Linked DNA regions of Sphaerotilus montanus. Each later gene encodes a partner of the first gene's protein in a complex. Links are inferred from orthologs where the notes say so. Each region holds a gene or a part of one and is shown on either strand. Other genes may lie near its edges. The genes, in order: xseB and xseA.

The links.
Region 2: the proteins of xseB (region 1) and xseA are in contact, whole or in part, in a cryo-EM structure (PDB 8TXR), measured with the Escherichia coli proteins. The link is inferred for Sphaerotilus montanus from one-to-one orthologs.

What each region holds. Positions count from the first base shown.
Region 1 is NZ_JACCFH010000001.1:2,685,702-2,692,803, forward strand. What follows is about bases 1,335-4,238. They hold xseB (exodeoxyribonuclease VII small subunit), read right to left. Parts: upstream 2,956-4,238; coding sequence 2,713-2,955; downstream 1,335-2,712. Other genes in these bases: dxs (1-deoxy-D-xylulose-5-phosphate synthase), read right to left, coding at 1,335-1,781; BDD16_RS12235 (polyprenyl synthetase family protein), read right to left, coding at 1,814-2,716; BDD16_RS12245 (aromatic ring-hydroxylating oxygenase subunit alpha), read left to right, coding at 3,301-4,238. In the rest of the region: more of dxs, read right to left, coding at 1-1,334; more of BDD16_RS12245, read left to right, coding at 4,239-4,431; BDD16_RS12250 (DMT family transporter), read left to right, coding at 4,519-5,427; BDD16_RS12255 (sulfurtransferase), read left to right, coding at 5,453-6,301; BDD16_RS12260 (universal stress protein), read left to right, coding at 6,385-6,819; BDD16_RS12265 (TIGR00266 family protein), read right to left, coding at 6,816-7,102. UniProt on the Escherichia coli protein: Bidirectionally degrades single-stranded DNA into large acid-insoluble oligonucleotides, which are then degraded further into small acid-soluble oligonucleotides.
Region 2 is NZ_JACCFH010000001.1:266,783-273,930, forward strand. Bases 1,762-4,711 are described here. They hold xseA (exodeoxyribonuclease VII large subunit), read right to left. Parts: upstream 3,878-4,711; coding sequence 2,645-3,877; downstream 1,762-2,644. Other genes in these bases: hpnE (hydroxysqualene dehydroxylase HpnE), read left to right, coding at 1,762-1,912; BDD16_RS01225 (superoxide dismutase), read right to left, coding at 2,001-2,585; BDD16_RS01235 (MotA/TolQ/ExbB proton channel family protein), read left to right, coding at 4,122-4,711. Outside these bases: presqualene diphosphate synthase HpnD, read left to right, coding at 1-644; more of hpnE, read left to right, coding at 641-1,761; more of BDD16_RS01235, read left to right, coding at 4,712-4,748; BDD16_RS01240 (ExbD/TolR family protein), read left to right, coding at 4,770-5,201; lpxK (tetraacyldisaccharide 4'-kinase), read left to right, coding at 5,206-6,240; BDD16_RS01250 (Trm112 family protein), read left to right, coding at 6,252-6,470; kdsB (3-deoxy-manno-octulosonate cytidylyltransferase), read left to right, coding at 6,473-7,148. UniProt on the Escherichia coli protein: Bidirectionally degrades single-stranded DNA into large acid-insoluble oligonucleotides, which are then degraded further into small acid-soluble oligonucleotides.

The DNA.
Region 1 (7,102 bases):
ACGGTGATGCCGGCGGCGTTGAGGTGTTCGGCGACCGCCGAGCCGGCGCCGCCCATGGTGCAGCCTTCCTCGATCGTCACCAGCGCGTCGTGGGTGCGGGCGAGCTGTTCGACCAGCGCGCCGTCCAGCGGCTTGACGAAGCGCATGTTGGCGACCGTGGCGTCGAGCTTCTCTGCCGCGGCCAGCGCGGGGTAGAGCATCGTGCCGAAGGCGAGGATGGCGACCCGCTTGCTGCCCGGACGGCCCGCCACCAGGCCGGATTCACGGCGGATTTCCCCGCGGCCCCAGGGCAGCGTCTCGAAGCTGTTGCCAGCGGCCGCGACCGTGCCGACGCCGCTGCCGCGCGGGTAGCGCACGGCGACCGGGCCGTCATGGCGGAAGGCCGTCGTCAGTGCCATGCGGGTCTCGGCCTCGTCGGCGGGGGCCAGCAGCGCCATGTTCGGGATGCAGCGCACGAAGGCAATGTCATAGGCACCGGCGTGCGTTGCGCCGTCCGCGCCGACCAGCCCCGCGCGGTCGAGCGCGAAGACCATCGGCAGGTTCTGCAGCGCCACGTCGTGGATGAGCTGGTCGTAGGCGCGCTGCAGGAAGGTCGAATAGATGGCGACCACCGGCCGCATGCCCTCGCAGGACAGGCCCGCGGCGAAGGTGACCGCATGCTGCTCGGCGATGCCGACGTCGAAGTAGCGGTCCGGGAAGCGCTTGTGGAACTCGACCATGCCCGAGCCTTCGCGCATGGCTGGCGTGATGGCGACGAGCTTGGGGTCGGCCGCTGCCATGTCGCACAGCCACTGGCCGAAGACCTGCGTGAAGGTCGGCTTCGGGGGCGTGGCGGGCTTGACGAGGCCGATGGCGGGGTCGAACTTGCCGGGGCCGTGGTAAGCGATCGGGTCGACTTCGGCCAGCTGGTAGCCGTAGCCCTTCTTGGTGACGACGTGCAGGAATTGTGCGCCCTTGCGGTCGCGCAGGTTCTCCAGCGTCGGGATCAGCGCGTCGAGGTCGTGGCCGTCGATCGGGCCGACGTAGTTGAAGCCGAATTCCTCGAAGATCGTGCCGGGCACGACCATGCCCTTGGCGTGCTCCTCGAAGCGCCGGGCCAGCTCGAACAGCTGCGGCGCGTTCTTCAGCACCTGCTTGGCGCCTTCGCGGGCCGAAGCGTAGAACTTGCCGCTCATCAGCCTGGCGAGGTACTTGTTGAGCGCGCCGACCGGCGGGCTGATCGACATGTCGTTGTCGTTGAGCACCACCAGCAGGTTCGGCTCCTGGCCGGCGTGCGGCATGCCGCCGTTGTTCAGCGCCTCGAAGGCCATGCCGGCGGTCATCGCGCCGTCGCCGATGATGGCGACGCAGTGGCGGTGTTCTCCCTGGAGCTGCGAGCCCATCGCCATGCCGAGCGCCGCCGAGATCGAGGTGGACGAGTGCGCGGTGCCGAAGGTGTCGTACTCGCTCTCGTCGCGGCGCGGGAAGCCGGAGAGGCCGCCGTATTGCCGCAGCGTCGGCATGCGGTCGCGCCGGCCGGTGAGGATCTTGTGCGGGTAGGTCTGGTGGCCCACGTCCCACACCAGGCGGTCGTCGGGCGTGTCGAAGACGTGGTGCAGCGCGATCGTCAGCTCGACGGTGCCGAGGTTGGACGACAGGTGGCCGCCGGTGCGCGAGACGCTCTTGAGCAGGTGGTCGCGCAGTTCGGTGGCGAGCTGCTTCAGTTCTGGGCGCGAGAGCCGGCGCACATCGGCCGGGGACTGGATGCGGTTCAGCAGCGGATGGGCGTTCTGGGCGTTCATCGCGGGGGGATCCGTCGGTGTGCGGTCGCGGCTCAGGAGTCGCGATCGAGGATGCGGTCGGCCAGGGTGGCCAAGGCATGGACGTCACCCAGGCCGGAGGCGGACAGGGCGGACAGGGCTCGGGCGTGCAGGGTGGCGGCGCGTTCGCGCGCCCCGTCGAGGCCGAGCAGCGAGACGTAGGTGGGCTTGTTCTGGTCGGCGTCCTTGCCGGCGGTCTTGCCGAGGACCTCGGAGTTCTGGGTCATGTCCAGGATGTCGTCGACCACCTGGAAGGCCACGCCCAGGGCGGCACCGAACTCGGACAGCGCGTCCCATGTGGCAGCGGACGGCTGACCGCAGGCGGCCCCCATCAGGACGCTGTTCTGCAGCAGCGCGCCGGTCTTGCGGCCGTGCATGTCGAGCAGTTCGGTCTCGGTCAGCGGCTTGCCGACGCTGGCGAGGTCGATGGCCTGGCCGCCGGCCATGCCCTCGACGCCGGACGCCCGGGCCAGCAGGCGGCACAGGCGGGCCTGCAGCGCGTCGGGGACCACGTCGCCAGCGGCGGCGGGCGGGGGCGTGAGCACCTCGAAGGCCAGTGCCTGCATCGCGTCGCCGGCCAGCATGGCGCGCGCTTCGCCGAACTGCACGTGCACCGTCGGCTTGCCGCGGCGCAGCACGTCGTTGTCCATGCAGGGCATGTCGTCGTGGATGAGCGAGTAGGCGTGGATCAGCTCGACTGCGCAGGCCGCGCGCACTGCCGCCTCGGCATGCCCGTCGACGGCCTGTGCGGCGGCCAGCACCAGCAGCGGGCGCAGTCGCTTGCCGCCATCCAGTACGCCATAGCGCATCGCGAGGCCGAGTCCGGCGGGGGCGTCGGCGCGGACATGGACGCACAGCGCGGCTTCGACCGCTTCGAGCTGCGCGCGCATCCAGGCATCGAAGGCAGAGCGCTTCATGTGGGATCGTTCCAGGGTTGGAGCTGTCCGCCGTCCAGCACCTTGACCTGCTGCTCCACCGCGTCAAGGCGGCTGCGGCAGTAGGCCAGCAACTCGGCACCCCGGCGGTAACCGTCCAGCAACGCATCAAGCGGCATCTGCGCGGATTCGAGCGCCTGCACGAGACGATCGAGTTCGGCCAGTGCACTCTCGTAGCTGGCGGGCTCGCGGGAAGGGGAGTCGGAGGCGCTCTGGGGCATGGCGTCGGGAAAAGTCCTTGATTGTAGGGGGCTTGGCGGGGCTCGAATGTTCCGTCCTGTACACGCCGCGGCGCTGCAGGGCCGCTGAAGCCGCTGCGGTCTGCTGGGCCCTGTTGTACCCGGTGAACAGGGCGGCAGGAAATACTGCACATTTCCCGTGGCCAATGGCCGTGGTCCCGGTCTGGGTTAAAATCCGCGGTTCGCCTTGGGCGTCCGCCCACCCCGGCCCGCTGCAACACCGTCGTGTGTCGCAAAACACCTTGCCTTCGAAATGGCAAACGCCCTTGGTTGGGGCCAGAACATGGGGTGGTGGTTCGACATGGATTTTTGGAGATCCTGGGGATCATGTCCGACCTGAGCATCACACTCGACGCTCTTCAACGCAGCCGCACTCAATTGCCGGTCACGAGTTACTTCGACCAGGCCCTCTTCGACCGGGAGATGCGTCTCATCTTCCCCTCCGGTGCGCGCTACGTCGGGCACGAGCTGATGGTGCCCGAGGTTGGCGATTACCACGCCCTCGCGCACGAAGGCGAGGGGCGCGCGCTCATCCGCACCAAGAACGGCGTCGAGCTGGTCTCCAACGTCTGCCGCCACCGGCAGGCCGTGATGCTCAAGGGCCGCGGCCACACCGGCAGCAATGTCGTGTGCCCGCTGCACCGCTGGACCTACGACCTGCAGGGCCAGCTGATCGGCGCGCCGCACTTCAAGGAAGACCCGTGCCTGAACCTGCGCAACTACCCGGTGCAGGTCTGGAACGGCATGGTCTTCGAGCGGACGGACGGTGGCCGCGACGTGGCCGCCGATCTGGCCGGCATGGGGCCACGCCAGGCGCTGGACTTCGAGGGCTATGTCTTCGACCACGTCGTGCAGCACGAGTGCAACTACAACTGGAAGACCTTCATCGAGGTCTACCTGGAGGACTACCACGTCGGTCCCTTCCACCCCGGGCTGGGCAATTTCGTCACCTGTGACGACCTGCGCTGGGAGATGGGCGATGCGTACTCGGTGCAGACGGTCGGTGTGGCGCAGGGCGCGGGCAAGGCGCTGGGCAAGTCGGGCTCGCCCACTTACGAGCGCTGGCACGAGCAGGTGCTGAAGTACCAGAACGGCGTGATGCCCAAGCACGGCGCGATCTGGCTGACCTACTACCCGAGCGTGATGGTCGAGTGGTATCCGAACGTGCTCACGGTGTCCACGCTGCACCCGATCAGCCCGACGAAGACGCTCAACACCGTGGAGTTCTACTACCCGGAAGAGATCGCCGCCTTCGAGCGCGACTATGTGGAGGCCCAGAAGGCCGCCTACATGGAGACCTGCATCGAGGACGACGAGATCGGCGAGCGCATGGACGCGGGCCGCAAGGCGCTGATGCTGCGCGGGGACAACGAGGTCGGGCCGTACCAGAGTCCGATGGAGGACGGGATGCAGCACTTCCACGAGTGGTATCGGCGTGTGATGGCGTTCAAGGACTGATCGGCGCGTGGGTTCCCGCTTGCGCGGGAATGCCGGAGGTCCGAGCCACGCGGCGATGTCGAGGCCAGGGTCGTTAGCATCGGGGGCATGACTGCTCCCGTGCTGATGGTTCTGGCCTCGTTTCTCTTTGCGCTGATGGGCGTGTGCGTCAAGCTCGCCAGTGCGTACTTCGGCACCGGCGAGATCGTGATGTACCGCGGCCTGATCGGGGCGGTGGCGATGGCGGTGCTGCTGCGCGTGCGCGGGCAGTCGCTGCGCACGGCGGTGCCGTGGATGCACGTCTGGCGCAGCATCGTCGGCGTGTCCTCGCTGTGCCTGTGGTTCTACGCCATCAGCGGGCTGCCGCTGGCCACCGCGATGACGCTGAACTACATGTCGCCGATCTGGATGGCGATGTTCCTGATCGGCGGCTCGGTGCTGATGGGCGGTGCGAAGATCAACCCGCGGCTGATCGCCACCGTGCTGGCCGGCTTCGTCGGCGTGGCGGCCATCCTGCGCCCGAGCATCGACCGCGACCAGCTCTGGTACGGCGTTGTCGGTTTCGGCTCGGGCATGCTGTCGGCGATGGCCTATCTGCAGGTCACCGCCCTCGGCCGCGCGGGGGAACCGGAGACCCGCGTGGTGTTCTATTTTTCCTGCGGCGGCACGCTGGCAGGCCTGGTGCTGACGCTGCTCAACGGCGGATTGAGCCCATGGCATGGCTGGACGGCTGCCGCACTGGTGCTGGCCGTCGGGCTGTTCGCCACCGCCGCACAACTGGCGATGACCCGCGCCTTCGCGATCGGCCGACCGCTGGTGAACGCGAGCCTGCAGTACCTCGGCATCGCATTCGCGTTCGTGTTCGGCGTGCTGCTGTTCGACGATCCGGTGCATCCGCTGGCGCTGGCCGGCATGGTGCTGGTGGTGGGTGCCGGCATCACCGCGACCCGGCTGCGCCACGGCACCGGGCCGCGCCAGAATGAACGAGACACGCTGCCCCCCGACCTCGAAACCTGAAGATCCACCCAACCCCGCTGCCACCATGACGACGCTCCCGACACCCCTGATCCGTGCCGACGAACTGCGCGCCCTTGCGGGCGCCGTGTGCGTGCTCGACGCCCGCTTCGACCTCGCCCGGCCCGACGCTGGCGCCGAGGCCTTCCTCGCCGGTCACATTCCCGGAGCGCAGTACGTGCACCTCGACTGCGACCTGAGCGCCAAGGGCGACGTGCCTGCGCTGTGCGGCGGGCGCCATCCGCTGCCGACCCGTGAACACTTCGCCGCCACGGTCGCCCGGCTCGGCATCACGCCCGCCACGCCGGTGGTGGTCTGCGATGCACAGGGCGGCATGTTCGCCGCCCGCGTGTGGTGGATGCTGCGCTGGATCGGGCACACCGCGGTGGCCGTGCTGGACGGTGGCGTGGCCGCCTGGACCGCGGCCGGCGGGACGCTGGAAACCGGCGCGGCGCGGTCGCCTGTGCCGGCCTCCGCCTATCCCTTGTCCCCTGAAGCGGGGCAGCGCATCATCACGGCGGACGCCTTGCAGGCGCAACTCGGCCGCGTCACGCTGATCGACGCCCGCGCGCCGGAGCGTTACCGCGGCGATGTCGAGCCGCTGGACCCCGTCGCCGGCCACATTCCCGGTGCGCTGAACCGTCCGTTCAGCGCCAACCTGGGCGTGGATGGCCGCTTCCATGCGCCGGAGACGCTGCGGGCCGCGTTCACGCCGCTGCTTGGCGCAGGCGAGGTCGTCCACCAGTGCGGCTCGGGTGTCACGGCCTGCCACAACCTGCTGGCCATGGAGATCGCCGGTCTGCCGGCGGCCACGCTCTATGCCGGCTCGTGGAGCGAGTGGTGCCGCGACGGGCGCCGGCCGGTGGCGCGGGGCTGAACGCGGATGGCGGCTTTCTTGACGATCCTCAAGTCGGCGCCACCGCGGGCGCGCATCATGGGGCCATCTTCAGGAGGTACACCATGTACACATGCATTCTGGTTCCGACCGATGGATCCGAGATCACCGCCAAGGCGGTCGACACGGCCATCACCTTGGCCAAGACCTTCGGCGCGAAGCTCGTGACGCTGGCGGTCAAGGAGCCGTTTCCCTACAGCGCCATCTCCGAGATGCAGCCCATCCCGCCGCAGGAGTTCTTCGACGCGCAGGACCGCATCGCTAACAAGCATGTCGAGCAGGTCAAGGCGCTCTGCGCAGCCAGCGGCGTGGCCTGCACGGCGGCGACGGTCGAGGCCGTGCACCCCTGGGAAGCCGTGATCGACTACGGCAAGGAGCAGGGCGCCGACCTGATCGTGATGGCCTCGCACGGCCGGCGCGGCATGGCGGCGCTGCTGCTGGGCAGCGAGACGCAGAAGGTGCTCACGCACAGCACCGTGCCGGTGCTGGTGGTGCGTTAACGGTTGCCCAGCAGGCTGCCCAGCATCCCGCCGCCGAGCACCGAGCCTTCTTCCTGAGAGCCGCCGTTCTGCGGCGCGGCGGCGAAGATGCGGCTGGCCAGGCGCGAGAACGGCAGGCTCTGCATCCACACCGTGCCCGGGCCGGTGACCTTGGCGAAGAACAGGCCCTCGCCTCCGAAGAGTGCGGTCTTGATCTTGCCGACGTACTGGATCTCGAAATCGACATTCGGTGTCAGCGCGACGATGCAGCCGGTGTCGATCAGCAGGGTCTCGCCGTGGCGCA
Region 2 (7,148 bases), 2.4 Mb from region 1 along the record:
AAGTCGCCAAGGCCTTCGCCGGCCAGCCCTCGCAGCACCCGGTGCTGCAGGCGCTGATGCCGCACGCGCCGCTCTACAACATCACCGCTGCGCACCTGCACGCCGTGATCGACGGCTGCGAGATGGACCTGCAGCAAAGCCGCTACCTCGACTTCCCCGGCCTGCAGCGCTACTGCCACCTCGTTGCGGGCATCGTCGGCGAGGTCGCGGCCAGCATCTTCGGCCAGACCGATCCGCAGACCACCACCTACGCCCACAAGATGGGCCTCGCCTTCCAGCTCACCAACATCATCCGCGACGTGGGCGACGACGCGCGGCGCGGGCGGATCTACCTGCCGGTGAACGAGCTGAAGCAGTTCGACGTCAAGGCCAACGAGGTGCTGAACCGCGGCTACAGCGAACGCTTCACCGCGCTGATGAAGTTCCAGGCTGATCGCGCCCACCGCACCTACGACGAAGCCCTCGCGCTGCTGCCCGACGCCGACCGCCGCGCGCAGAAACCGGGGCTGATGATGGCCAACATCTACCGCACGCTGCTGCGCGAGATCGAGGCGAACCAGTTCCAGGTGCTGCACCAGCGCATCTCGCTGACGCCGGTGAGGAAGCTCTGGATCGCGATGCAGACGAACTGGCGCGGGCGGTGACCTCCTCGGTCGCCATCGTCGGCGCGGGCTGGGCGGGGCTGGCGGCGGCGGTGGCCGCGGTCGAAGCGGGCGAGCGCGTCACGCTGTTCGAGATGGCGCCGCAAGCCGGTGGCCGCGCCCGCAGCCTCGCCGCCGAGCCGGGCGAGCTGCGGCTCGACAACGGCCAGCACATTCTCATCGGCGCCTACACCGTGACACTCGGCCTGATGCGCCGCGTCGGCGTCGATCCCGACACGGTGCTGCTGCGCACGCCGCTGGCGCTGCTGGACCAGGACGGCGTCGGCCTGCGGCTGCCGACGGGGCACCCGGTCATCGCGTTCACGCGGGCGGTCTGGGCGATGCGGCACTGGTCGTTGCGCGAGCGGCTGGCGTTGAGCAACGCGGCAGCGGGCTGGATGCTGCGGCGCTTTCGCTGCGACCCGGCGTGGACGGTGGCGCAGCTGACCGCCGCCCTGCCCGTGCGCGTCCGCGCCGAGATCATCGACCCGCTGTGCGTGGCGGCGCTGAACACGCCCGCCGAGGCGGCCAGCGCGACCGTGTTCCTGCGGGTGCTGCACGACGCGCTGTTCTCCGGACCGGGCGCCAGCGACCTGCTGATTCCGCGGCGTCCGCTCGCCGAGTTGCTGCCCGAACCGGCGCTGCGCTGGCTGCAGCAGCACGGTGCGACGCTGCGCATCGGGCAGCGTGTGCAGCGGCTGGCGGCACGGGCGGATGGCGCGGGCTGGACGGTCGATGACGCGGCGTTCGACCGCGTGGTGCTCGCCTGCAGCGCCAGCGAGGCGGCGCGGCTGACCCGCGACATCGCCCCGGCATGGTCGGCCAGTGCGGCAGCGTTCGGGTACGAGCCGATCGTCACCGGCTATGTGCAAGCCGCGAATGCCCGGCTCGCTGCACCGATGGTGGCGCTCGCAGAGGGTCCGCAGGCGCCAGCGCAGTTCGCGTTCGACCATGGCGCGCTGGGCATGACGCCAGGGCTGTTCGCGTTTGTGGTCAGCGGCGCGGCGCCGTGGGTCGCGCAAGGGATGGAAGCGACCGGCGCGGCCTTGCTGGCGCAGGCGCGGTCGGTACTGCGCGGCGAAGGGTCGGCCGACGCCACGCTGCTGAAGCTGGTGGCGGAGAAGCGGGCGACGTTTCGGTGTGCGCCGGGGTTGCGTCGGCCAGTCGCGCAGATCGCAGCGGGGCTGAGCGCGGCGGGGGATCACGTGGACGGCCCGTATCCAGCGACGCTGGAGGGCGCCGTGCGCAGTGGTCTGGCCACCTCGCGCTGATTCAGGCTCCGTCGCCAGAATGCAAAAAGCCGGCCCACAGGCCGGCTCCCATCGCACGGGGGCGAACCCTCAGCGCATTCGGTCTACTTCAGGCGAAGTTCGCTTCCGCGAACGACCAGTTCACCAGGCTGTTCAGGAAGGTCTCGACGAACTTCGGGCGCATGTTGCGGTAGTCGACGTAGTAGGCGTGTTCCCACACGTCGATGCACAGCAGGGCCTTGTCGGCGGTCGTCAGCGGGGTGCCGGCGGCGCCCATGTTGACGATGTCGACCGAGCCGTCGGCCTTCTTCACCAGCCACGTCCAGCCGGAGCCGAAGTTGCCGACGGCGGACGCCTGGAAGGCCTTCTTGAACTCGTCGACCGAGCCCCACTTGGCGTTGATCGCGTCGGCCAGCGCGCCGGTCGGGGCACCGCCGCCGTTCGGGCTCAGGCAGTTCCAGAAGAAGGTGTGGTTCCAGACCTGCGCCGCGTTGTTGTAGACGCCGCCGGCCGGGGCCTTCTTGACGATGGCTTCCAGATCGAGGTCGGCGTAGTCCGTGCCCTTGATCAGGTTGTTGAGGTTGGTGACATACGCCTGGTGGTGCTTGGCGTAGTGGTATTCGAAGGTTTCCTTCGACATGTGCGGAGCCAGGGCGTCCATCGCGAACGGGAGTGCGGGCAGGGTGTGTTCCATGGGGTTCCTCTTGTGGGTGAACGGGGTGAAATCCGACTTTGCGATTGTAGGCACGGCGCTCATTCCGCGCTCTGGTGGGGCGGGCTGGGCTCGACAGCGGTCACCGTGGTCCGCACCTGCCCGTCGCGCAGCACCGCCGTCAGCGCCGCGCCGGGCTGCACCTGCCCGACGCTGACGAGCGTGCGGCCCTCGGCGTCGGTGACCCAGGCGTAGCCGCGCTGCAGCACGCGGGCCGGGTCGAGCGCCTGCAGCCGCGCCGCCAGCACATCAAGCCGCTGGCCGCGCCGCTGCAGCGCCTGAGGCAGCGCCGCCGCGTGGCGCTGGGCCAACAAGGCGAGGCGTTGCTGGTGCTGGCCCAGCAGCTCGCTCGGTCGCGACAGGCGCAGCGCGGCGCGGTCCAGCCGCTGCGCCTCGCGGTCGAGCCGGCGCTGCAGCCCCTGCTGCAACTGTCGCTGCCGCTGCGCCAGCGTCTCCAGACAGGCCGCCCGCTCGGGCGCGACCAGTTCGGCCGCGGCGGTGGGGGTCGGTGCGCGCAGGTCAGCAGCGAACTCAGCCAGCGTGAAATCGGTTTCATGGCCCACGCCGCAGACCACCGGCACCGGCGAGTCCACGATCGCCCGCACGACGGCCTCGTCGTTGAACGCCCAGAGGTCTTCAAGAGAGCCCCCGCCACGGCAGACGATCAGCACGTCGACTTCGTCCCGCCGCCCAGCCTCGGTGATGGCGCGCACCAGCAGCGGCGGCGCCTCGGTGCCCTGCACCGGCGCCGGGTAGACGATGACCTCGACATGGGGCGCACGGCGGCGCAGCGCGGTCACCACATCGTGCAGTGCGGCCGCGGCCAGCGAGGTGACGACACCGATGCGGCGCGGAAAGCCGGGCAGCGGGCGCTTGCGCTCGGCGTCGAACAGACCTTCGCCTTCGAGGCGGGCCTTCAGGCGCATGAACTGCTCCATCAGCGCGCCCTCGCCAGCGGGGCGCATGGCCTCGACGATCATCTGCAGCTCGCCGCGCGGCTCGTAGACCGCCAGCTTGCCGCGCAGCTCGACCGCCTGGCCGTCGCGCGGCGAGAAGTCGAGGAAGCCGGCGGCGCGGCGGAACATCGCGCAACGCAGGCCAGCGCTGCCGTCCGCCGCACGCAGGTTGAAGTAGCAGTGGCCGCTGGACGCACGGGTGTAGCCGGCCAGCTCACCCCGCACGGCGACGGCGCCGAAGCGCGTCTGCAGCGTGTCGCCGATGGCCTGCACCAGCAGGGCCACGTCCCAGACCCGGGCGCCGTTCGCGGTATTCATCAGGAATTCACAACTTCATGGTTGATTAAAAAACAGGCAATCCAACAAAAACACTGCCCTGACAAGGACTTGGCGCCGTCATCCTCAGCTTCTCCCCAACGTTATCCACAGCAGCGGGGGAGAAACTGGATCGCTAGTCCCACGCTGCCCAAGCGTTGAGCAGTCCACCTTGAGGCCATAATCGTCGGCACTGCGCCGCGCCGCGCTCGGCTGCGGATGTCCACCTCACCCCGGGGAACGACCCTTGTTTTCGATCATACAAGCCGCTGGCTGGCCAATCTGGCCGCTGATCCTGTGCTCCATCGCCGCTCTGGCCATCATCATCGAGCGCTTCATGAGCCTGCGCGCCGCCAAGGTCGCACCGCCCAAGCTGCTGGACGAAGTGCTCGCTGTCACGCGCAGCAGCCTTCCTTCCGCAGACGTGGTCGACAAGCTGCACGGCAACTCGGTGCTCGGCACGGTGCTGGCGGGCGGCATCCGCGCCGCGATGGCCGACCCCCGCTGCGACGAGGCTCAGCTGCGCAACGCCTTCGAGACCTCCGGCCGCATCGCCACGCACCAGCTGGAGCGCTACCTCAACGCGCTGGGCACCATCGCCTCGGCCGCGCCGCTGCTGGGCCTGCTGGGCACGGTGGTCGGCATGATCGAGATCTTCGGTGCGCAGTCGCCCACCTCGGGCAGCAACCCGGAGCAGCTCGCGCACGGCATCTCGGTCGCGCTCTACAACACCGCCTTCGGCCTGATCGTGGCGATCCCGTCGCTGATGTTCTACCGCTACTTCCGCGGCCAGGTGGACGAGTTCGTGCTGACGCTGGAGCAAGGCGCCGAGCGGCTGCTGCCGCAGCTGCTGCAGCGCACCCCGCGCCGCTGAGCGGAGACGCGCACCATGGCCATGAACTTCCGTCACCGCCGCCCCGAGGAGCCGGAGATCAACCTGATCCCGTTCATCGACGTGCTGCTGGTGGTGCTGATCTTCCTGATGCTCACCACCACCTACGCCAAGTACACGCAGCTGAAGATCACGCTGCCGGTGGCCGAGTCGAACCGGATCGAGAGCCAGCCGCGCGAGATCGTGGTGGGCGTGTCCTCGGACGGCGTCTACACGATCAACAAGCAGCCGGTCGAGGGCGTGGGCATCGAGGTGCTGACCAACGCGCTGAGTGCGGCCGCGCAGGGCGACGCGGGCCGCACCGTGATCATCTCGGCCGACGCGATGGCCGCGCACCAGAGCGTGATCAACGTGATGGACGCGGCACGCCGGGCCGGGCTGGTGCAACTCACCTTCGCCACCCAGAGCGCCCGCAGCGGCGGCAAGGGCCCGTGAGCCGGTGACTGCAGCGGCACGGCTGGAGGCCGTCTGGCGTGATGGCGGGCCGGCGCAATGGGCGCTGCGACCGCTGGGCGCGCTGCACGGGGCGCTGGTCGGGCTGCGGCGCCTGCTCTACCGGCGGGGCTGGAAAACCACCGTTCGGCTGCCCTGCCCGGTCATCGTCGTCGGCAACCGGGTGGCCGGTGGCGCCGGCAAGACACCGACCACGCTGGCCCTCGTCCACGCTCTGCAACAGGCGGGCTGGCACCCGGGCATCGTGTCGCGCGGACACGGTGGTCAGGGCACGGTGCCCCGCCCGGTCGGCGCTGACAGCGTCGCCAGCGCGGTCGGCGATGAACCATTGCTGATGCAGCGCCGCACGGGCGTGCCGGTCTGGGTCGGCCGCGACCGCGCCGCCGCCGCGCACGCACTGCTGAATGCACATCCCGACGTGAACGTGCTGGTCTGCGACGACGGGCTGCAGCACCTGCGGCTGGGGCGTGACCTGGAGATCGTGGTGTTCGACGAGCGCGGCGCCGGCAACGGCTGGCTGCTGCCGGCAGGACCGCTGCGCGAGCCGATCGACGCGCCCGCGGCCGCGCCCCACCAGTGCGTGCTCTACAACGCCGCAAAGGCCAGCACCGCCCTGCCCGGCGCCTGCGCGACACGGCAACTCGCCGGGGCGGTGGACCTCGCCGGCTGGTGGTCTGGCGCGCCCGCCACGCACGCGCAACTCGCCGCGCTGCGCGGTCGGCGGTTGCTCGCCAGTGCGGGCATCGGACAACCGCAGCGCTTCTTTGACGCGCTGCGCACCGCCGGCCTGACGATCGACACCCTGGCCCTGGACGACCACCACGACCACGCCCGTCTGCCGTGGCCGCCAGAGACACGCGAGGTGGTCGTGACCGAGAAGGACGCCATCAAGCTCGATCCGCAGCGGGTTGCGGCCGAACGACCGGGGCTGCGCGTGTGGATCGTGCCGCTGGTGCTGGTGCTGCCAGCCGTGTTCATCCGGCGCGTGCTGGACGCGCTCGGCCCCGCGCCGGCAAGGTAGCATCACGCCCCATGGACACCCGCCTGATGCAACTGCTCGTCTGCCCGCTCTGCAAGGGGCCGCTCAACCATGACCACGCCACGCACGAGCTGGTCTGCCCGGCCGACCGGCTGGCGTTTCCGATCCGCGACGGCATGGCCGTGATGCTCGAAAACGAAGCGCGCACGGTCGATCCGGACGCGCCACCACCGTCGCCCTTCCCGCTGCCGGACACCGCACCGACGCCATGACCCTGGACTGCACCATCCTGATTCCCGCCCGGCTGGCCTCGACCCGCCTGCCCGGCAAGCCGCTGGCCGATCTGGGCGGGCTGCCCATGATCGTGCGGGTGGCGCAGCGCTGCGCCACGGCGGGCGCGCGGGACGTGGTCGTCGCGACCGACGCGCCCGAAGTGGCCGCGGCCTGTGCAGCGCACGGCGTGCGCGTGGTGCTGACCCGCGCTGACCACGCCACCGGCAGCGACCGGTTGGCCGAAGCCTGCGAGTTGCTGGGACTGGATGGCGATGACATCGTCGTCAATGTGCAAGGCGACGAGCCGCTGATCGACGTGGCGCTGATCGCCGCCTGCGCGCAAGGCCTGCTGCGGCAGCCGGACTGCGTCATGAGCACGGCCGCCCACGCCATCGACAGCGTCGAGGAGTTCGTCAACCCGAACGTCGTCAAGGTGGTCTGCGACGCGGCGGGCCGCGCGCTGTACTTCTCGCGCGCCCCGCTGCCCTGGTGGCGCGATGGCAATGCCGACGGCATCACGGCCCTGCCGACGACCCCTGCACCGCTGCGCCACATCGGCATCTACGGCTACCGCGCGGGCTTCCTGCGCCGTTTCCCCGCGCTCAGCGCCAGCCCGATCGAGCAGGTCGAGTCGCTGGAGCAGTTGCGGGTGCTGTGGCACGGCGAGCGCATCGCCG